DNA from 2 places in the Sinobaca sp. TMA16-18 genome. Region 2 is predicted to be linked to the other one. Evidence: riboswitches for the same ligand, from Rfam matches in the RefSeq annotation. Region 2 holds a riboswitch; the other holds the start of a gene.
The links. Region 2 has a riboswitch for S-adenosylmethionine ahead of AC5W14_RS03700 (methionine ABC transporter ATP-binding protein). Riboswitches for the same ligand answer to the same signal wherever they lie in the genome.
Positions count from the first base shown of each region.

Region 1: linked by a shared signal. The riboswitch ahead of AC5W14_RS06965 (methionine biosynthesis PLP-dependent protein) and the one ahead of AC5W14_RS03700 (methionine ABC transporter ATP-binding protein) in region 2 are both predicted to bind S-adenosylmethionine.

Region 1 is NZ_JCAKFM010000003.1:147,995-155,944, reverse strand. Features, by position in the region: gene AC5W14_RS06995 (metallophosphoesterase) at 158-901, shown strand; gene AC5W14_RS06990 (MerR family transcriptional regulator) at 928-1,857, shown strand; gene AC5W14_RS06985 (YpdA family putative bacillithiol disulfide reductase) at 1,871-2,863, shown strand; gene AC5W14_RS06980 (asparaginase) at 2,858-3,838, opposite strand; gene AC5W14_RS06975 (PrsW family glutamic-type intramembrane protease) at 3,905-4,570, shown strand; gene AC5W14_RS06970 (hypothetical protein) at 4,578-4,742, shown strand; SAM riboswitch class I at 4,824-4,930, shown strand; gene AC5W14_RS06965 (methionine biosynthesis PLP-dependent protein) at 5,052-6,155, shown strand; gene AC5W14_RS06960 (bifunctional homocysteine S-methyltransferase/methylenetetrahydrofolate reductase) at 6,188-7,950, shown strand, end outside.
Region 2 is NZ_JCAKFM010000001.1:724,159-732,108, reverse strand. Features, by position in the region: gene AC5W14_RS03730 (acetyl-CoA C-acetyltransferase) at 1-1,023, shown strand, start outside; gene AC5W14_RS03725 (acyl-CoA dehydrogenase FadE) at 1,043-2,827, shown strand; gene AC5W14_RS03720 (hypothetical protein) at 3,003-3,989, shown strand; gene AC5W14_RS03715 (arsenate reductase family protein) at 4,062-4,421, shown strand; gene gcvH (glycine cleavage system protein GcvH) at 4,449-4,832, shown strand; gene AC5W14_RS03705 (MFS transporter) at 4,984-6,240, shown strand; SAM riboswitch class I at 6,318-6,426, shown strand; gene AC5W14_RS03700 (methionine ABC transporter ATP-binding protein) at 6,593-7,621, shown strand; gene AC5W14_RS03695 (methionine ABC transporter permease) at 7,614-7,950, shown strand, end outside.

The sequences.
Region 1 (7,950 bases), on a different contig from region 2:
ATGCGTTATATCCAGTATAACGAAAAACAGTCCGGTACAGGGTTTCTACAGCAAATAGACACAATCCGTTCATGAGTTGAACAAGCCGGCGCTGGTTTATGATAGTAAGATAGAGGGAATATGTGAATAGATAAATTACCGGTAAAAGGACGATATAATGAAATGGATAATCGCGGTTTTCTCAGCAGCAGCAGGTTTACTATTGTATATGATTTTTACTGCCCACCGGGCTGTTGTAAAGCAGGAACAGTTTTTTATAAAGGAGCTTCCTGAACAATTTTCAGGAAAAACTATCTTTTTTATTTCTGACATACATAGAAGAAAAATATCCAAGTCTTTAAGCAGGCAGGTAAACGCAAAAGCGGATATGATTATAATAGGCGGAGACATTAGAGAAAAAGGCGTGCCTTTCGCCAGGACACAATATAATCTGCATCAACTGCAAAAAGGAAACCCCATTTTGTTTGTATGGGGCAATCACGATAAAGAAGAACGGGCTTTGGAACTGGAAAGTCTTTTAATATCCCATCGAATCGAGATTCTCGCAGGAAATATGTACTCATGGAAGCTTCAGGGCCGGGAATTGTCTATTGCCGGTTTTGATGAAACTATCCGCGGAGCAGACAGCAGCTGGACAAAAGCTGAAATATTGGTTTCGCACTATCCGGATACGGCTTTAGAGGCCGCGTCCCGGTCGGATGCTTATTTTATGCTTACCGGCCATTCCCACGGAGGACAGATTCGTCTAGGCCCGTGGGGATTACGCACTCCCGGAGGGTGGAAGCAGACCGGCCGTTTAACTTATCTGGTAAGCAATGGATACGGAACGACACTTCTGCCGCTCCGTTTTGGAGCAAGGGCAGAAGCTCATTTTATTACTTTGGTATCTGCAGGGGATTGAAATAAAGAGGCGCGGGGGGAAAAGAAATGGAACCTATGGAAGGCAAATATAACATAAAGGCTATTTCCAACATGCTAGGTATCCAGGCGGGCACGCTTCGTGCCTGGGAAAGAAGATATAATATTGTTCATCCGCATAGAAATTCAGCAGGGCACCGGCTGTATACGGAAAAAGATGCTGCAGTTCTCAAATGGATTCTTGATAAAACGAACAGCGGGTTTACTGTCAGCCAGGCGGTAGGTCTTTTGGATAAATTCGAAGAAATAGACAGTATGGCCGTTCATCCAATGGAAGTAGACCATACGTATACACTCGCAGAAGAAATTCTCGGACATTTGCTGCGTTTTAGAGAGGCTGATGCCCAGGAGACGCTGAATAAAGCTTTTTCGATGTTTACATTGGAGAAAGTAACGACAGATATATTAGGAACCCTTTTAGTAAAAGTAGGTACCTTGTGGGAAACGGACCAAATTACCATTGCCCATGAGCATTACATTACTTCTTTTCTCCGTACGAAGATCGGAAGTATCATGCACTCCTATAACGTGAAAGGATTTCTACCTAAAATCGTAACGGCGGCAGGCCCAAACGAAAACCATGAACTCGGCCTGCTTTTTTTCACGTTGTATTTAAAACGCAAAGGGTTTGAAGTCATTTATTTAGGCGTTGGCATTCCGGAAGAAGATCTAATACAGGTCATGGATGAAATAGACAGCAGCATTTTCTTTACCTCCTGTACGCTGCTGGAAAACCTGGAAACGTCGCTCGCATTTATTACGGAACTGGAGGAACAGCATCCTCATTTGAATATTGGAATGGGGGGGCATGCCGTTCAGTATTTGGATGTAGACAAGGTGCAGAAATACAGCCGTTTTCTGGTCGGTTCGAATACAGCTGACTGGGATAAATGGATCAGCAACGTATTGAATAGGAAAATGGAAAACAAAAAGAATTAAAAGGGTGCAGTATATGAGCAGAGAAACAGTAATGATTGTAGGAGCAGGACCATGTGGAATAGCAGCTGCGATTGAGCTGAAGCGCAAAGGTATAGATGCGATTATCATTGAGAAACGGAATATTGTCGACGCTATTTACCAATATCCGGTGCACCAGGTTTTTTTCAGCTCCAGCGAAAGGCTGGAGGTAGGAAATATCCCCTTCACCTCCATTAACCGAAAGCCGACACGACAGGAAGCTTTAGTGTATTACAAGCGCGTAGTAGAGCAGGAAAACCTCCGCATTCATTCGTATGAAACCGTGCATTCGATTGAAAAGAAACCCGAAAGCTTTCTCGTGTCGTCATACACTATGAACGGTATACAAAAACAGTACAGGCCGGATTACGTTATTATTGCAACCGGCTATTACGGGCAGCCGAACAAACTGGAAATTGAGGGAGGCAGCCTCCCGCATGTTTCCCATTACTTTAAAGAAGCCCATCCATATTTTCATCGGAATGTTGCTGTAATAGGCGGAAAAAATTCTGCCGTTGATGCAGCGCTGGCGCTTGAAAAAGCAGGAGCTTTTGTAACCGTTCTGTATCGGGGCAGTTCCTTTTCCGAGCACGTGAAACCATGGATTCTTCCGGATTTCGATTCGCTTGTCAGGCAGGGGAAAATTAATCTTCTCTCTGAAGCGGACGTAACGGCTATTTCAGAAGAAGCCGTGGAGTATATACAATACGGACGAAAGCAGCGGCTTCCAGCAGATTTTGTGTTTGCGATGACGGGCTACCACCCGGATCATTCATTTCTTGAAAAGGCGGGGGTTCTTAACGGAGAGGCAGGACGGCCTTTTTTCGACCAGGAGACGATGGAAACAAACGTTGCGGGTCTGTATATTGCCGGCGTTATAGCAGCCGGGGATAATGCAAACGAAATTTTTATTGAAAACGGCAGATGGCACGGCGCACAGATTGCCTCCCATATTAAAGAAAAAGAAAGCTGGCCTTCGTCATTATGACGGCCAGCTTTCAAATGTATCGGTAAGATCCGTTCCGGTGATTCCTGCTTCGAGGGCAATCATTAATTTAAGCCGCGCTTTCTGGCCGTTTAACCCGTTTGAGAAGATAACTCCCTTCTGTTTAAGCTGCATGCCTCCGCCGGCATACTCATAGGTAGCCTGGACGATGCCGCTGTAACACCTTGATACTAAAACTACGGGAATATTTCTTGCTATAAGCGCTTCTATTGCCGGCACGATAGCCGGCGGTACGTTACCCTGGCCGAATGCTTCTAGCACAAGTCCGGAAGGGGAGGCAGATTCAAGCAAATCGATTGTTTCTCTTTCCATGCCGGCGTATGCCTTAAGCAGAAACACCTTTTTCGTTAAAGAGGAGATAGAAAACTGCTCTCTGGCGGAGGGGGTGTGATGAAAAAGGATTCCGCGCCTCGTGACGAGCCCGATTGGGCCAAATTGAGGACTTTGGAATGTAGCCACATTGGAAGAGTGTGTTTTCGTTACGTTGATTGCAGAGTGAACTTCATCATTCATAACAACGAGCACCCCCTTACCTCTGGCCTGTTCTGAAGAAGCTGTTCTTATCGCAGCAAGAAAATTGTAAGGGCCGTCTGCCCCTAATTCATTGCTTGAACGCATAGCACCTGTCAGAATAATGGGGATTGGGGACTGGTGAAGAAGATCGAGAAAGTAGGCGGTTTCTTCAAGCGTGTCCGTTCCGTGCGTAATAACAATCCCATCATATAAGTGGTCAGCCAGTTTTTCATTAATAAAAGACGACAGTTCAAACATATTTTCCGGAGTGATATGTGGTGAAGGAAGATGAAAGAAAGGGATAACAGTAATATCAGCCACCTGTTTTGCTTCTTCATGCCACTGATCCAGCGGGTTTTTTTCGCCGGGTGCTACACTTCCAGTCTGTTTGTCTTCTTTCATGGAGATCGTGCCTCCGGTATGTATGGTTAAAATCCGCTTCATGACAGTACCTCTTTTCTATTTATGGTTAATCGGTCAATTACAGAGCAGGAAAGGACGGATGCGTGAGTGTTTGCTATCATAACTGCGGCCCTTGCGCCTTCGATTGCATTTCTAAGCTACTACTATTTAACCCAGGAAACCGCGTCCCGTTCTTTCTATAAAACGGCCCGTGCTTTTCTCATCGGCATGCTGCTCGTGTTTCCTATTGTAACCGTACAATATGCGCTTACAGAAGAGACACGAACGGAGGCTTCGGTTTTCTTTCAGGCCTTTTTATATGCCGGGCTGCTCGAGGAATTTTTTAAATGGTTTATTCTATGCGCCGCCGTTATTCCTTTTATCCGTGTTCGTTCCATTTATGATACGACACTTTATGCGCTTGCTGTAGGACTCGGTTTTGCCGCAGCAGAAAACATTCTTTACCTTGCAGCGTATGGCGTGGATATAGCGTTTGGAAGGGCGTTTCTGCCGGTAGCCAGTCATGCTCTGTTTGCCTGTACTATGGGATATTATATAGGGAAAGCGTCTTTTTTGAAAGGTACTGTAAGAAAAATGTTTTTGTTTTTAGGTCTGACGGTCCCGTTCGTTTTACACGGCACGTACGATTTGCTATTATTAATCGACCGGCAGTACATAGTCTACCCCATGCTGCCTTTAGGGTTTCTTTTATGGTGGACAGCTGTAAGAAGACAGGAAACCGGAAAAAGGTTTGAGCAGATGGAAGGAGAATAGACGGCCTATGATAGAGGAAAAGCGATATCGCGTCGTCATACGATGCCCGCAGTGCGGGGAGAAATTTGTTTTAAAGGGAAGCAGAAAAGAAGACGGCACGGTGCAGACTGGTTTTGTCCGCTGTATCTGCGGCAACAGCAGCCATTTATATGTAGACACGGCTCCTGAATAAATTCAACAAATTCACACAATTTGATTGCATTTCGATCGTTAATCTTGTAAGGTTTTACTACACAACTATATAAATAAAGCTTTCTTATCCAGAGAGACGGAGGGATCAGGCCCTATGAAGTCTCAGCAACCAGCCTATACAGGTCAGGTGCTAAATCCGCCGGGCAGAAGATGCCCGAGAGATAAGAAGAGGTGCTCTTATAAATCGCAGACCTTCTTCTTACTTTTAGAGGAAGGTCTTTTAGCGGAATGATAAATCAGGATATGCCGGCCACTATATAGTAATCAGCTGCAAAAAAGGGTGACAATAATGGATAAGAAATTTCACATTGAAACAAATTTAGTACAAATTGGAAACAAAGAAGATCCAAGAACAGGAGCCGTCAGCGCTCCTATTCATATGTCCACCGCTTTTCGCCACGAAGGGCTGGGCGAGTCGACAGGGTTTGACTACTCCCGTACCGGAAATCCTACAAGGGACATTTTGGAACGGGCTATCGCCGGACTGGAAAACGGGGCAAAAGGATACGCATTGAGCTCAGGAATGGCAGCAATCCAAACGCTGTTTGCCATTTTTGACAAGGATGATGAAATTCTTGCTTCCCAGGATTTATATGGGGGAACGTACCGGCTTTTTGAAGAAGGATGGAAAAACTGGGGTATTACGATTGCTTATGGGGACCCGAGAAACATAGAAGCCTTTGAACAAAAAATCACAGACCGTACGAAAGCGCTGTTTATTGAAACACCGACAAACCCATTAATGCAGGAAGCAGATATTTCTGAAATGTCTAAACTGGCCAAAAAACACGGCCTCTGGTTGATTGTGGATAACACGTTTTACACACCAATTCTCCAGCGTCCGCTTGATATGGGAGCCGATATCGTTATACACAGTGCCTCTAAATACCTCGGCGGCCATAATGATATTATTGCCGGCCTGATCGTTACAAAAGATGAACAGCTCAGCGCCCGGATTACAGCGTTTCATAACGGCATGGGAACGATTCTGTCGCCCATGGATTCCTGGCTGTTGATGAGAGGGATGAAGACACTGTCCCTGCGTATGGAAAAACATACTGAAAATGCACGGGCAGTGGCAGAGTTCCTGGAAACACATCCAAAAGTAACGGACGTATTGTATACCGGAAAAGGCGGCATGCTTTCCTTTCGGATTGAAAACGAGCAGTGGGTCGACGCCCTTCTGCGCGGACTCGAGCTTGTCACATTTGCAGAAAGCCTCGGCGGTGTGGAAAGCTTTATGACGTATCCAGCCACACAGACACACGCGGATGTGCCGGAGGAAGTCCGGATTGCCAACGGCGTCTGCAACCGGCTGCTTCGTTTTTCTGTAGGTATTGAAAATAAAGAAGATATTATCGCAGATTTAGAGCAGGCGCTCGACCGCCTGTAAAAGAAAATCACGAACCAGGGGAGTGGCTCGCAGTGAATTTGGCAGAGGAATATTCAAAACGTATGTTAATTGGAGACGGGGCAATGGGGACGTATCTATACGAAAAAGGATACAGCGGCTCCTATGAAGCATTAAATCTCTCAAATCCCGGTCTAATTAAAAACATCCATAAAGAATATGTAGAAGCAGGGTCTGATATTATTCAGACCAATACGTATGCAGCAAACCGCATCAAGCTTGCTAAATATCAGCTGGAAGGTAAAACAGACGATATAAACAGACTTGGCGTTGAAACAGCCAGGGAGGCTGCGGAAGGCAGGGCTTTCGTGTTTGCTACAATAGGAGGCATAAAAGGGCTCCAGAAAATTGAGGAAAGCGAAGAAGAGATAAGCAGCGCTTTCTCCGAACAGCTGGATGCCCTGCTGAAAGCAGAGCCGGACGGAATTATTCTGGAAACGTTCTATAACCTCCAGGAAATTTTAGCGGTCATTAAGCTTGTGAAAAGCAAAACAGATCTGCCTGTAATTGCCCAGGTGGCGCTCGGTGAAGTAGGTGTTATGCACAGCGGGCTTCCGCTTGGCGATGCATTTAAACAAATGACGGCAGCCGGAGCGGATGCTGTCGGAGTAAACTGCCGTATGGGACCGTATCACATCCTGCGGTCACTGGAGATGACACCGCTTGACGAACAGACGCTGTATGCGGTGCATCCTAACGCAAGCCTGCCGGACATCGATGATGGGCGCTTTGTGTATCAGTCAAATCCGGACTATTTTTATGAAAAAGCACTTGATTTTCAAAATCAGGGAATCGGCATTATCGGAGGGTGCTGCGGTACAACGCCGGAGCATATCGCTCAAATAGCTGCAGCTGTTAAAAATACAGCCCCAAAAACAAGGACGGCGCAGGCTGTTGCCCAGAAAGCGGGACAATTCTCTGTCGTAGAACCTCCGTCGACCGAGCCGAACCTGAGAGAAAAAGCAAAGCAATCCGTTACGGTTATCGTGGAGCTGGATCCGCCTAAGAAGCTGGCAACGTCCAAGTTCGTGGAAGGAGCCCAGGCTTTGTATCAGTCCGGCGCAGACGCCGTTACGATGGCGGATAATTCGCTGGCAAGTCCCCGGATTGATAATCTGGCAATGGGAGCACTCGTTAAAAGCATGACCCAGGCCCGGCCGCTGCTTCATGTCGCCTGCCGCGATAGAAACCTTATCGGCCTCCAGTCCCACCTGATGGGAATTAATGCTCTCGGTATTCATGATATTCTTGCCGTAACCGGCGATCCCACGAAAGTCGGGGATTTTCCCGGAGCTACCTCCGTATATGATGCGAACTCTTTTGACTTAATTCATTTAATGAAAGAAATGAACAAAGGGTTATCTTTTTCCGGAAAGTCGCTCGGCCAGAATACGACGTTTACCGTAGGAGCAGCATTTAACCCCAATGTTCGGAATGTAGACCGGGCTGTACAGCGGCTTGAAAAGAAAATCACCGCCGGCGCCGATTACTTCATGACCCAGCCGGTCTTCGGAGAAGGCCAGTTTAAAGAAATATATGAAGCGACAAAACATATGGACGTACCGGTATATATTGGCATCATGCCTTTAGTCAGCAGCCGGAATGCTGAATTTTTACACAATGAAGTGCCCGGCATTAAGCTGACGGATTCGATCCGCCAAAGTATGTCTGCATGCGGGGAGAACCGCGGGCTTGCAGCGGAAGAAGGAATCACAATAGCGAAAACGCTTATCGACGAAGCGATGGAATATTTTAACGGCATTTATTTAATTACTCC
Region 2 (7,950 bases):
ATCGGATGCGCGATGCCGGAAGCAGAGCAGGGAATGAACGTTGCAAGAAGCATCTCTGCATTAGCCGGTCTGCCTTATACGGTGCCGTCTATCACAATTAACAGATATTGTTCATCCGGCCTGCAGAGCATTGCATACGGTGCAGAGCGGATTATGCTGGGGCACTCCCAGACTGTTATCGCCGGAGGTGCGGAATCAATGAGTATGATTCCAATGGGCGGACACGTGATCGCTCCCAATCCAACGCTTGTAGATGAAGCGCCGGAGTATTATATCGGCATGGGTTATACAGCCGAGGAAGTAGCGAACCGCTTTGGTGTGAGCCGGGCAGATCAGGATGCATTTGCAGCAGAAAGCCACCGTAGAGCGGCGGCCGCTGTAGAGCAGGGGAAATTCACCGATGAAATCGTGCCGGTTGAAGTGACAAAACGTTCAGTAGGCAAAGATAATAAATTAAAAGAATCCAAGGCAATGTTTTCAATGGATGAAGGCATCCGTAAAGACACAACAGCAGAAACGCTCGCAGGTCTCCGCCCGGCGTTTCATCCGAAAGGATCTGTCACTGCCGGAAACGCGTCGCAGATGAGTGACGGTGCAGCCTCTGTACTCCTGATGGACAGGCAGAAGGCCGAAGCAGAAGGGCATAAGCCAATTTTAAAATTTCATGGTTTTTCCGTCGCCGGTGTTCCACCTGAAGTAATGGGAATCGGGCCGGTCGAGGCCATCCCTAAAGCAGTCAAGCTGGCGGGACTCGAGATGTCGGATATCGGGCTGTTTGAGCTGAATGAAGCATTTGCTTCCCAGGCTCTGCAGGTTATCAGAGAGCTGAAGCTTGATCATACAAAAGTAAACGTCAACGGAGGCGCGATCGCCTTAGGGCATCCGCTTGGATGTACAGGAACGAAGCTCACTTTGTCTCTTATGCATGAAATGATCAGACGCAATGAACAGTTTGGTGTTGTAACGATGTGTATTGGCGGAGGAATGGGCGCTGCTGGTGTGTTTGAACTGCTTCCACAATAATAAAAAGGAGGAATAGATTATGAGCAGCACAATAGAGCTTCATACAAAAGGCGGAGGGTTTTTACTTGGTGAGGTAACAGCAGACCAGGTATTCACACCGGAGGATTTCACAGACGAGCATAAAATGATTGCCAAAACGACAGAAGACTTTGTGGTTGGAAAAGTAGTGCCCGAAACAGAAAAGCTGGAAAATCATCAGTTTGACGTCTCCCGCCGCCTGTTAACCCAGGCGGGGGAACTCGGCCTGCTTGGCGCGGATGTTCCGGAGAAATACGGCGGCATCGGCCTTGATAAAATCAGCTCCACTCTTATTACAGAAAAATTCTCGCGTGCCGGTTCCTTCTCGTTGAGCCAGGGAGCGCATGTTGGTATCGGCTCTCTTCCAATTGTGTTTTTCGGCAATGAAGAGCAGAAAGCCAAGTATCTTCCGGATCTGGCGACAGGCACGAAAATTGCAGCCTACGCGCTGACAGAGCCGAGCTCCGGTTCCGATGCCCTCGGTGCAAAGACAACCGCTGTTCTAAATGATGCCGGGACCCACTATAAGCTCACAGGTGAGAAGCAATGGATTACAAACTCCGCCTTTGCCGACGTCTTTATTGTGTATGCCAAAATCGACGGCGAGCATTTCTCCGCCTTTATTGTAGATCGGGAAATCGAAGGGGTATCTACAGGTCCGGAAGAGAAAAAAATGGGTATTAAAGGGTCTTCTACAAGAACCTTGATTCTGGATAATGCCCACGTACCGAAAGAAAATCTGCTCGGTGAAGCAGGACGCGGCCACATTATTGCGTTTAATATTTTGAATGTAGGCCGTTATAAGCTTGGCGTCGGCTGCGTCGGCGGTTCCAAACGGGGAATTGAGCTGTCTGCCAAGTACGCGAACGAGCGCAAGCAGTTTAAAGTGCCGATTGCTTCTTTCAGAGGCATTCAGGAAAAGCTTGCTACGATGGCATCAGAAACGTATGCATTGGAGAGCTCCATTTACCGCACCGGTGGTCTTTTCGAAGAGCAGCTCGGCAGGCTGAGCGAAGCGGAACAGGAAGATGGCGGAAAAGTAGCGGGGGCGATTGCTGAATATGCGATTGAGTGCTCCCTGAATAAATTCTACGGATCGGAAACACTCGATTATGTCGTAGATGAAGCGGTACAGATTCACGGCGGCTACGGCTTTATGGCGGAGTACGAAGTAGAGCGCGCCTACCGCGATTCCCGAATCAACCGTATTTTTGAAGGCACGAACGAAATCAACCGCCTGCTTGTACCAGGCACGATTATGCGGAAAGCGATGAAAGGCGAGCTTCCGTTTTTAGAAGAAGCCAAAAAGCTTCAGTCCGAAATCATGTCAATGATGCCGGAAGAGCCGGGATCCGAGCCGCTCGAACAGGAAAAAATGCTTCTTAGAAATCTCAAAAAAGTATTTCTTCTCGTATCGGGGAGTGCTGCTCAGAAATATGGCAAAGGGCTTGACCAGGAGCAGGAGCTTCTCTTTAACTCGGCTGATATCGTAAGCGATATTTATTCCATGGAATCCGCGATTCTCCGCACAGAGAAAGCGATGAACAAAAATGGAGCCGAAAAAGAAAACATGAAAATCATGCTCACTCAGGTGTTCTGCCAGGAGGCAGTAAACCGTATTGAAGCCCATGCTAAAGAATCCATTATTCATATGGAAGAAGGAGACTCGCTCCGCACGATGCTCTCCATTCTCCGTAAACTGACGCGACACACGCCGACAGACGTGATCCGCATTAAGCGCAGTATCGCAGAAAAGGTGCTTAAAGAAGAGCGCTATGTAATCTAAAAATGCATAAAAAGAAAACGGGCAGAGTTTCTGTCCGTTTTTTTTAATGCTTATACATAAAAATCTTTTTATGATTATGTACCTATTACTTTGTGTTTACATAAAAGTAAAAATTCGTTAAAATGTATATAATATACGATAACGAAAAGGGAGGAATGGTTGAATGAAGAGGGGGATGAACCAAAAGATGATAATGGCGGCTGGTTTACTTGTCATCTTAGCAGCTGGATGCTCGGAGGAAGAAGCAGGGCCGGAAGCGGAAGAAGTAGAAAGTGCAGAGATTTCAGAGGGAGAAGAGGCTGCACCGGAAACAGAGGAAGAAGTAGTAGAAGAGCCTGCCACTGAAGAAAAAGCAGAAAACAGCGAAGAGGAACAGGCAGATGAGACGGCAGCTTCCCTGGAGGAGGAGCAGGAACCATCAACTGAAGAAACGATAGAAGAAGAAAAAGAGGACATACAACATGAGGAATTGGCTGGATTGGAAGGGGAATGGCTGAATTTAGAAGATGAAACAGGACACTTTATTTTTTTTGAGGTTAAATTAGGCAATGATAATAATACATTTCAAGTTATATACGATGATGATTTTCATTCTAATAAAACAGAAGTCAATTATGAAATTATCGACATAAATGATGGAGTAATAAAAGCAGAAGGAGATGTAGATTATGGAACAGGATCTACACTTATCATAGAACTATTAGAAAGTGATAGGCTTTTGTGGAAACAGCCATCAAGTGAAATATTTTTTGGCAAATTAGAAAATGGGTCATTTAAAGAAAGTGAAAATCAACCGAACGACGAACGAAATGAAACGGAATCCGGCAGTGAATCAAATACAGGATCTGCGTCAGAAGAAGCAGACTCCGAATCGGAAACAGATGCTGTGCCGGATACAGAATCAATAACTTTGGAGGAACAGCTGGTAGAAGAACTGATTCAATATGGGATTGAAAACGGCGGTACCCGTGACAGCTTTACATTTTACGAACAGGCCTGGGAAACCGGAGCGGATGGCAACCGGTATTATGTTATGACGGTTGGAGACGGTTCGAGAGTGACTACTTTCCATGGTGGAGAGGACGGGCATCTTTATTTCTTGAACCTGGATGCTTTCCCGGATGCGGAGACCGTAGAATATACGAGAGTGGACTCTTATTAAGCCTGTTAATTATTGAGTCCAACCAGAAAGAAAGATAAGCTATACTAACAAGTAGAAGAAAGGAGGCATAACATGGCAGTGGACATTTACAGCTATCCAGCCTGCAGCACCTGCAAAAAAGCAGAAAAGTGGCTGGAATCGCAGGAGGTACCATTTACAAAGCATCATATTGTAGAATCTACTCCCTCAGCAGAAGAAATTAAAAAACTTCATCACCTCAGCGGGTATCCGATCCAGAAATTTTTCAACACGAGTGGAAAGAAATACCGCGAACTGGGCCTCAAAGATAAAGTGAAAGAAGCGGAGAACGAGGAACTATATGATATTCTCGCCTCAGATGGTATGCTAATAAAAAGGCCTATCGTAACAGATGGGAGCCAGGTTACATTAGGGTTTAAAGAAGCGCTGTTTGAGGAAACGTGGAAACAGTAAAGATAATGAAAACTGGAGGAATGAATAATGAGCGTACCAACGGAATTGAAGTATTCACAGGAGCATGAGTGGGTAAAGACCGAAGGAGAAAAAGCAAGAGTCGGCATTACAGACTTTGCCCAGTCTGAGCTTGGAGACATCGTATTTGTTGAACTGCCGGAAGTAGGAGACGAAGTTCAGGCAGATGAACCTTTTGGAAGTGTAGAATCAGTAAAGACAGTTTCTGAACTATACGCGCCTATCAGCGGTAAGGTTGTTGAAGTGAATGAAACCCTGGACGATTCGCCGGAATTTGTAAATGAATCTCCTTATGAAAAGGCCTGGATGATTGTTGTAGAACCATCCGACAGCAGCCAGATCGATAACTTAATGTCTGCAGAAGCTTACGAGAAAATGGTAAGCGCAGAGTAAATCACGGTTACATAAGAAGCCCGCCTCTAAAGCAGAGGCGGGCTTCTTTTATTTGAAATAAACTACCCTCTTTTCTTTTTCGGCAATGTTCTATATATTAAAAGGAGTGAATTTCATTCGGTTGTCGAAATAAAACGGAGGCACTCTGATCATGAAGGGTATTGCGAGGGAATGGACTCATCAATTTAAGCATTACAATAAAAATGTACGTTTGTTCTTAATCGCTTCCGTGCTTTCCAACATGGGCATGGGAGTCTTTATGATTATGTATAACTACTACATAAGAGAACTCGGGTACCTGGATGATGTAAACGGACGGGTGATCGCGGCCCAGGCAACGGCTACAGCGATTGCACTGCTTCCTGCCGGCCTGCTGAGCGACCGTATCGGGCGGAAAAAAGTTATTATGGCCGGGGCCCTTATGCTTGGGGTGAGTCTGTTTCTTCGTTCCGTCGTGGAAGCAGAAGGCCTGCTGCTGGCGGGAGCGTTTTTAACAGGAGCGTTTATGTCTTTTGTGCAGGTTTCTTCCATTCCGCTGCTGGCTGAAAATTCCACGGAAAAGCAGCGCGTCCATTTATTCAGCTTTAATTTTGCATTAATTATGGTGGCGAACGTCATAGGAAATGGCATGGGAGGACTGATGAGTGACGGCGCCCGGATGCTGCTCGACTTTTCCGCTCTGCAGAGCCTGCGTCTTACTCTGCTGACAGGAGCCTGTTTAAGTTTTGCTGCTATATTTCCGGTATTGAAAATTAAAGAAGAACGCAGGCTGACGGTAACGAAGACCGGTGCCGGCTCTTTTAAGGAAATTTTACATACAAATCGGGCCGGTATCAAAATGATTGCCCTGTTTGCCGTGGCGCAGATGATTATCGGATTCGGCTCCGGACTTGTTATTCCGTACCTGAATTTGTATTTTACCGACCGCTTTGACGTAAGTTATACCGCCGTCGGCCTGATCCTGGCTTTAGGGCAGGGTATGACGGCTGTAGCATTTATGATAGGCCCGACGCTTGTCCAGAAAGTCGGGGAAGTACGTGCGGTAGTTATTTTACAGCTGAGTTCGCTTCCGTTTCTGCTTGTTACCGCCTACACGCAGAATATCTGGTTTGCGGTTATCGGTTTTTTATTCCGTCAGGCTTTAATGAACGCAGGGAACCCGATCCAGATGTCGTTAATGATGAGAAGCGTAGGGGATAATATTAAAGGCCTTGCCAACTCTATCGGGCAGATGGTATTTCAGCTGGGCTGGGCTGTAATGGGACCGGTATCGACGTCGATTGTACTCCTATATGGCCCATATTATGGATGGGCATGGGTATTTACGTTAACGTGTGCTCTCTATTTAACAGGGTCCATTTATTTCTATCTCGTGTTTAGAAAAGTCCCGCAGAGCAGTGATATATAAGCCCCGGCAAATGATTTGACACCCGGGCAGTCCCATGCTAAGCTTCGATTTGTACTCAATAACCTACATATGAAACACTCTTATCATGAGAGGTGGAGGGACTGGCCCTTTGAAGCCCGGCAACCGTCATTACATGTAATGAAATGGTGCCAATTCCTGCGAAGCATCCGCTTTGGCAGATGAGAGAAAGGAATGAACCGAGCCCTTTCTGCTTATGATAAAAGCTGAAGGGTATTTTCTTATGGTTAAATAAGGGAGTACGTATTTTTTAGCTGAATAAAGATTCTGTTCTAAGACCAAGTTATCTGGTATGATAAGTAAGGTTAATAAAGAAAAGAAACAGGGTGGGCATATGATAACACTAGAGAAACTATCGAAAATATTTTCTACATCCAATGGAGATATAACGGCAGTAGACAATATAGACTTAACGATAGATGAAGGAGAAATATTCGGCATTATCGGCTACAGCGGCGCAGGAAAAAGCACGCTCATCCGTCTGTTGAATATGCTTGAGAAACCGACATCTGGAAAAATTATTATTGCAGATAAAAACATGGCCGATCTGCAGGGGGCTTCCCTTCGGCAGGCACGTCAGGAAATCAGCATGATTTTTCAGCATTTTAATCTGCTCTGGTCGAGAACGGTCCGGGAGAACATAGCGTTTCCACTGGAAATAGCGAAGCATTCAAAAAAAGACAAAGATGCGAGAGTAAACGAATTAATAGAACTTGTCGGTCTCAGCGGCAGGGAAGATGCGTATCCGGCCCAGCTGAGCGGAGGCCAGAAGCAGCGTGTCGGCATTGCGAGAGCCCTTGCGAACAACCCTAAAGTACTGCTCTGCGACGAGGCAACGTCTGCGCTTGACCCTAAAACGACAGATTCTATTCTCGAGCTGTTAACGGATATTAATAAAAAGCTTGGATTGACCATTGTGCTGATCACTCATGAAATGCACGTAATCCGGAAAATATGCAACCGCGTTGCTGTAATGGAGAATGGAAAAGTAGTAGAGGAAGGGCAGGTTCTGGATGTGTTCAGACAGCCCCGTGAAGAAATGACGAAAGAATTTGTCAAACAGATTACCGAGCCGGAAGAAACGATGGAAGCAATCCGGGAATTAATGAAGACCGGTGACGACAATCCTATTGTTAAAATTTCTTTTCTCGGCGAAGAAGCGGAGCAGCCTATCATGACAGATCTTATCCTGACATGCGGCGTTTCCGTCAATATTCTGCAGGGCAAAGTCTCCAAGACAAGGGATGGAAGCTACGGCACGTTATTCGTGCAGCTTAAAGGAAACCAGGAACAGCTCGACCATGCGCTGTCCTATTTGAAAGAGCAGCAGGTCCAGACAGAGGTGATGACAGCTCATGAATGAACTATTTGAAAATGTAAACTGGGACAACATGTGGGAAGCCACGGTTGAAACACTGTATATGAGTGCTTTGGCCGTCCTGGCCACTTTTATTTTAGGTGTTCTGCTTGGTCTTGTTCTTTATATGACGGACAAAGGGAACATGTGGGAAAATAACCCGGTTCATCTGGCAGCGGCGGCAATAGTAAACGTCTTCCGTTCCATTCCATTTATTATATTAATTATTCTGCTCGTTCCGTTTACGACTTTTATTGTCGGAACGATGCTTGGCCCGAGCGCGGCGCTTCCTGCTTTAGTAATAGGGGCAGCCCCTTTTTATGCAAGGCTTGTAG